DNA from 2 places in the Mesobacillus sp. genome. Region 1 is predicted to be linked to the other one. Evidence: riboswitches for the same ligand, from Rfam matches in the RefSeq annotation. Region 1 holds a riboswitch; the other holds the start of a gene.
What was found. Region 1 has a riboswitch for cyclic di-GMP ahead of AC3EBE_RS05570 (hypothetical protein). Riboswitches for the same ligand answer to the same signal wherever they lie in the genome.
Positions count from the first base shown of each region.

Region 1 (3,551 bases):
ATTTGAAGAAGCGATCGGGGAACAGCTGACTGATTTTAACAAAGGAAATGTCAAGGCTCGTATGAGGATGATTACTCAATATGCGATTGCTGGCCAGGAAGGATTGCTGGTGATTGGAACGGATCATGCCGCGGAAGCTGTCACAGGCTTCTTCACTAAGTATGGAGATGGCGGGGCCGACTTGCTGCCTCTTACTGGATTGAACAAAAGGCAGGGGCGTGAGCTTCTTAAAGCACTGAATGCAGAGGCAAGATTGTACCTGAAGGAGCCTACAGCCGATCTTCTGGACAATAAGCCATTGCAGGCTGACGAAACCGAGCTTGGCGTGAGCTATGAAGCAATCGATGACTACCTGGAAGGAAAGCAGATTTCCGAACAGGATGCTGCCAAAATCGAAACACGATATATGGTATCTGAACATAAGAGGCATGTTCCGGCTTCAATGTTCGACTCCTGGTGGAAAAAATAATGAAAGAAGCCTGGCTCCACAGCCAGGCTTTCTTAATGAAACTATTCCATTTCTGTCATTGCGAAATTTCTTTGGTCTTCCTTTTCCGTGACTTTGTCGATTTTATCGGTGAACATTTGGAAGACTCGCTTCTTCTCTTCCAGTTCCTTGATATATTCCTTAAGGTCATTGAACTTTTGTTCAAACGGTTCATGGTACAGTTCGCGGATTTTTCGGTTCAGATCCGGATTCACCGTTGACTGCACGACCTGCTTGGTAATGTTGTGCTTATATGTATAGACCTTCAGTTCATTCTTTACTTCTTCATACTCTGCATCAATCTCGTTCAAAATTCCTTCGATTTCCGCTTTCCATTTATCCAGCGACATCTTAACATGCTGTTCCATAAGGATCCTCCTGCCATTCGCCTAAAAATCAAGCTTCTTCCCTCTATTTTACCAACCAAATTTTACATAGGTGTTGCGTCACTATTACATTGTGGAAACAATCGAATTTTAACTCCGTGTTCGTTCTTCCCTTGTAAATGTAAATTATTGCGCATTTGGAAATAGGTAAAAAGTTTCAATTTTGTAGACAATTGGCGAAATTTGTTGAAATGATGGTTCGATAGTTTTATATTTTAATTAGAACAGAAAAAGGCAAACTTATCGAAAGGTAGGGACGCAAAGCCACGAGTCTAAGGTGTTTTCGCTATGATCGTCGGGTTGCCAAAAAGGATCGGATGTTATTGAAGATGGGTAAATGGTGGGAGGAGTATGCCATTGCCGAAAATCCGCCATCTTTTTGGAGGATTTTTTTATTTCCTCCTGAATCGGAGACATTAAGTAGGGGAAATCTTATCATTTGTCGGCAGCTTAGCTGAATAGTCAGAATAATGATATAAATCTATGAAAAAATCAATTTTGACGTTTGCGCGGCTTGAGAGAGGTTAAATAATACTTAAGAATCTTGACAGGATAATAAAAATAATTCTTTTGGCAGATTTGTTCCATATAAACATCATGATTTTACATCAGGAAAACTAGTATAAATATAGAAAGGTGGAGGAAGGCTTGACTGTTTTGTTTGGAACTGTAGAGTATTTTGAACGGGAAATCGAGTTTCATTTAGCAGAGGTTGAAAAAAGAGAGAGGCTGCTTGAGGAGATCAATCAAATCCAGGTGAAGCTGGAGGAAGAGCTCCTTAATGATTTCATCTGCGATGAGAAGCTCAGGATGGAATGCCTGCAGAATCTTTCAAATGCCTGCAGTAAGTTAACGGAAGATTATGTGGTGTGAATATCCTATAAAAATATGAAAGCCTGTGGATCGGAACCACAGGCTTTTACTATTATTCTTTTACATTTTCAATGATGGTAGCAACACCCATGCCGCCGCCGATACAGAGGGTAGCCAGACCATATTGCTGGTCTCTCTTTTTCAGCTCATGGATCAAGGTAACGAGGATTCTTGCTCCGCTTGCTCCAATCGGATGGCCCAGTGCGATCGCTCCGCCGTTAACATTGACATTTTCTTCGTTCATGCCCAGCTCTTTCATCACGGACAGTGCCTGTGCCGCAAATGCTTCGTTTGCTTCTACCAAGTCAATGTCCGTGAGCTCCATTCCTGCTTTTTCAAGAGCCTTCTTGACTGCGTTCACAGGGCCAATTCCCATGATGGAAGGATCCACCCCTGCAGAACCATTAGCCCTGATAGTGACAAGCGGTGTCACCCCAAGCTCCTTTGCCTTCTTGCCGCTCATTACAACGACTGCTGCCGCGCCGTCATTGATGCCAGACGCGTTTGCTGCTGTTACTGTGCCATCCTTTTTAAAGGCTGGTCTCAGTTTGCCAACCTTTTCAAGTGTGCTGCCGAACTTTGGATGTTCGTCCTGATCAACGATGAGTGGATCACCCTTGCGCTGTCTTACCTCGACAGGAACGATTTCATCCTTGAAGCGACCGGAAGTAATCGCAGCTTCTGCTTTGTTCTGGCTTTTCACCGCGAAGGAATCCTGTTCATCACGCGAGATTTCGTATTTATCAGCCAGGTTTTCAGCTGTGATGCCCATATGGTAATCATTGAAGGCACAAACCAGGCCATCACCAAGCAATGTGTCTACTAATTTTTGGTCTCCCATTTTAAACCCTTCACGAGCTCCTTTTAAGACGAAAGGTGCCTGGCTCATGTTTTCCATTCCGCCAGCGACAACGATATCGGCTTCACCGGAAGCAATCGCCTGATAGGCAAGGTGGACCGCTTTTAAGCCTGATCCGCACAGCTTGTTGATGGTCATCGATGGGCAGGTTTCAGGAAGTCCAGCTCTCATTGCAGCCTGGCGAGCAGGATTCTGGCCAAGACCTGCCTGAAGCACATTGCCCATGATTACTTCATCGACTGCTTCTGCACTGACATTTGCTTTTTCGAGGGCGGCCTTGATCGCGGTTGCACCCAAATCGACTGCAGAAACGCCTGAAAATGCTCCGCCAAAGGCTCCGGTTGCTGTTCTGACAGCACTTGCAATTACAATTGTATTTTCCATTTTTCTTGCCCCTTTCGAACTTTAAAAGTAAAGGGGGAAAGCTCCCCCTGTTTCTTTAATCATAATTAATAAGGTAAAAATTGTCACTTAGTATTATACAAGACCTGTAAGCTTGTAGATTGCAATAATGAAGAAAACGGCCAGCGTTTTAATCACTGTGATTGTAAAGATGTCTTTATAGGATTGTTTGTGCGTAAGTCCTGTTACTGCAAGCAGGGTGATGACCGCTCCGTTGTGCGGAAGAGTATCCATTCCGCCCGATGCCATCGAGATGACGCGGTGCATGACCTCTGGCGAAATATTGAATTCTGTGATGGCCTTCATATAAGTATCAGCCATAGCGCTTAGCGCAATTCCCATCCCGCCTGATGCAGAGCCAGTTACCCCTGCAAGAGTTGTGGTTGTAACGGCACCATTGATCAATGGATCAGAGAATGCAGTTGAGATGCCTTTACTTACAATCGAAAACCCTGGAAGGGAAGAGATGACTCCTCCGAAACCATACTCAGCACCTGTGTTCATTGAAGCGAGAAGGGCGCCGCCGATTGCTGTATTGACCCCA
Region 1 is NZ_JBYNSB010000014.1:12,973-16,523, reverse strand. It holds gene nadE (NAD(+) synthase) at 1-469, shown strand, start outside; gene AC3EBE_RS05575 (hypothetical protein) at 511-855, opposite strand; cyclic di-GMP riboswitch class I at 1,097-1,181, shown strand; gene AC3EBE_RS05570 (hypothetical protein) at 1,522-1,746, shown strand; gene AC3EBE_RS05565 (acetyl-CoA C-acetyltransferase) at 1,799-2,989, opposite strand; gene AC3EBE_RS05560 (GntP family permease) at 3,083-3,551, opposite strand, start outside.

Region 2 (3,551 bases), on a different contig from region 1:
CCAATCCCAGAGGAACAAGCCATGGAAGAAAGTCTGATGAATCATGTCATAGAAAAGGCCCTCCAAGAAGCAAAGGAAAAGAAAATTGAAGGCAAACAGGTCACACCATTCCTTCTTGCCAAGGTAAAAGAATTAACAGATGGCAAAAGCCTCGAAGCCAACATCGCCCTGATCAAAAATAACGCAAGAGTTGGAGCCGAAATTGCCTTGAGCCTTATTTGATAATGGGGAACTGGAAGGACATTTAGAGAATTTGTAAATGGGGCAGGGATATCCATACCTATAGCAGCTTTATTGGGAAGATGGGAAGGCGCATGAATGAAATCAGCAGCCATTTTCACAAAAAAAAATTAACGTCGACAAAGAGGAATTAGAATCAGCCACTAGCTGGTTCTTTTTTTGGTATAAAAAGAATTCCAACTTTATATTTTAGTATTAACACTATTTCTTCGACTTGATTGAAGAATTCCTGAATTTGATAAAATCCAGATAATAGGAAAAATCATCTTTGCTGATCCCGCTCCTAATTGCCTCTTCAATAAGCAATAGCCATTCAGAATCGAGAGAGATTTCTCCCTTTTTTAGTTGAGTTTCATTGCCCATCAAGTATTCGACTGTGGTATCGAGCGTCAACGCCAAGCGCGATAAGACCTGGACTGAAGGATTCTCCTGGATTCCTCTTTCGATATAGCTTAAATAGGATTTCGATACATTTGCTTTTTCCGACAGTTCAGTGATGGAATACTTTTTTTTGATTCGCAATCTCTTAATTTTCTCTCCCACTATCTTCATTTGGCAATTCTCCTTAAAAGACATTCGCTTATTCATTATAACGAACAAATTGTTCTTTTCAAAATGCGATATTGTAAGATAACTAGAGATAATTCTTGTAAAAGAACGATATTCGTTCTTTTTTAAGAATTTTTGACTAATTTTCGCCTTTTCCAGAAATGATTCCAATGGACTATACTCAATAAAGATAATCTGGACAACCATGGAGGTGTTGTTTGCTGTGTACAGAAAAAATTGTGATCGATGCAATCGTCCGTCCTTCAGCAGCTGTGAGCAGGGTGAATGGCTATGCCCTGTATGTGGCCATGATCTTACCAGCTATCGATTTTTTCAGGCTGGAACATTTGAAAAGAGAACGGCTTTGCCCAGCTGGATTAAAGGTGTTTACACCAGGAAAGATTTAAATAGAAAATCAGATTCAAGTTTGTGGGGGTAATGTTTAAAAAAGAGTTCAACAATTCCGGAGATAATTTGACAAAGATATCTAGATAATAACTTGAAATTTCTGAAAACTAACTGTTTTCCATACTGTTTTTGTAATTCCTTGGAAGAAAAAAGAAATAATCAATCAAATCCAGCCGACAAATACTTACAAGATAAAAAAAAAGAACCATATACAATGAGATTGGGAGTTAAAGATGAGATAAAAGGCACAGAAAAAGGCAAACTTGTTGAAAAGCGGGGACGCAAAGTCACGGATCTAAGGTGCAAAGTACTATGATGGCCGGACTGCCTGGAATACACACGTATTTTGGGGGGAAGAACTTGATTAGCGAAAAGGCAATTACCGAAGAATTGGACCAGGAATGGACGCAGCTCATAATGGAAGCAATGGAAATGGGATTGAAGATAGAAGAAATCAGGGAGTTTTTACAAAGCTTCAACGGCACAGGACTTTAAAAGTACATAGAAAAACATCATAATGAAATGAATCGGGCAGCTCTCTTTGAGGTGCTTTTTATTTTTTGATTAGATACTGTTAAAGCAAAATATTGATTTATAATACTCTGTTGCTCTTCGTTCCAGGCGCGAAGACTCCTTCGGGATGAAGCGGGACAGGTGAGACCCCGGTAGAAATGGCCCGAGAAGAAGGGGCCATTTTACCCCACAGGAGCAAAGCGACGAGGAGGCTCACCGCACGCCCCTAGAAGAATTCGCTCTTGAAAAAGCCGGCAATTGGGCTTTTTCATAATTCTTCAGAGGAAAGCGAAGCGCCTGGAACGGAAATCAACAGCATATTTTTACAGAACTATCATTTAAAGAATTTAATTGTGACCATAAATAAAATGGACAGCGATCGCCCGCTGTCCATTTTATTTATTATGAAGCTTCCATTTGTTGAATTCGAGGAACTCACGGAACTGGTCCTTGGTGATGCCGGAATCCATTGCTTCTTTCACAAGATTCACCCAGTCAGAATCCATATTCTCCTTATCAGGCTGTTCATGGATCAGATTGTCAACAGGGATATTAAGGACTGCTGCAATCTTTTCAAGGAATTGGATTGAAGGGTTCGTCTGGAGATTGCGTTCCAGTGAACTCAAATATGATTTGGCAACTCCGGCTTGTTCTGCAAGCTCGGATAATGACATTTTCTTTTCCTGTCGAAATCTTTTAACGCGTTCACCGATCACAGCTATCCACACACCTTCTCTATTTATAATTAAATAATAACAAATTTCCTCGCATAGTTCCATATTGAGAACGTTTCATAGAACAATTATAACCAAAATACCATGCAAAAGGATTGTTTTCTAAAAAAAGCTGCATGAAACATGTTGGGAAAATTACTCAAAGGATTTTTTTACCGGCATTGGCTGCTGTTCTTTCGTTTAAATTTTGCAGGAAACCCATCCGGAAATGCATTTATCAGGAAAAAAGGGTAAAATGGCAGTAATTAGTATAGGTACGGGGGAATACGATGCAAAAAAAGTACTTGCCGATATATGAGGAAATCGCGAAAAGAATCCAGGACGGCCTTTATCCGCCAAAGACCATCCTTCCATCGGAAAATGAGTTTGCCGACATGTACCAGACATCGAGAGAAACGATTCGCAAGGCGCTGAACCTGCTGGCCCAAAATGGATATATCCAAAAGATCCGCGGCAAAGGCTCTCTTGTCCTTGATTTGAAAAGGCACCAATTCCCGATCTCAGGATTGGTCAGCTTTAAGGAACTCGCGGAGAATATGGGCGGCAAAGCAGCAACCGCCGTCGAGGAGTTTGCTCTTAAGGCTGCCGATTGCGAAATTGCAAAGGAACTGCATATTGATGAAGATGATTTGGTGTGGAAGGTTACCAGAGTCCGGCAAATTGACGGGGAACGAATCATCCTGGACAAGGATTACCTGGTCGAGAAATATGTTCCTGGACTTACAAAGGAAAACTGCCAAAATTCCATATTTGAATACATCGAAAAGCAGCTCGAAAAAAAGATCAGTTTTGCCAAAAAGGAATTCACGGTGGAGGAACCGACCGAGGAAGATCAGTCCCTGCTGGATATGGAAGGCTATCAGGCGGTCGTGGTCGTGAAGAACTATATTTATTTTGAGGACGCCACCATGTTTCAATATACAGAGTCAAGGCACCGCCCTGACAAATTCCGGTTTGTCGATTTCGCGAGGCGGATGGATACAAAATCATTATAGAAATTAGTGATGAAAACTATAAAAAGAAAGCTGCCAATCGGCAGCTTTTTTTAATGCTTTGGATATTTACCTACGAGGTGAATGGCACTGATGATTCTTTTATTGATCCAGG
Region 2 is NZ_JBYNSB010000063.1:2,863-6,413, forward strand. It holds gene AC3EBE_RS23885 (pseudouridine-5'-phosphate glycosidase) at 1-222, shown strand, start outside; gene AC3EBE_RS23890 (helix-turn-helix domain-containing protein) at 442-792, opposite strand; gene AC3EBE_RS23895 (hypothetical protein) at 1,008-1,196, shown strand; cyclic di-GMP riboswitch class I at 1,444-1,529, shown strand; gene AC3EBE_RS23900 (anti-repressor SinI family protein) at 1,558-1,692, shown strand; gene AC3EBE_RS23905 (helix-turn-helix domain-containing protein) at 2,106-2,426, opposite strand; gene treR (trehalose operon repressor) at 2,714-3,439, shown strand; gene AC3EBE_RS23915 (late competence development ComFB family protein) at 3,490-3,551, opposite strand, start outside.
Region 2: another riboswitch for cyclic di-GMP. It lies ahead of AC3EBE_RS23900 (anti-repressor SinI family protein); the one in region 1 lies ahead of AC3EBE_RS05570 (hypothetical protein).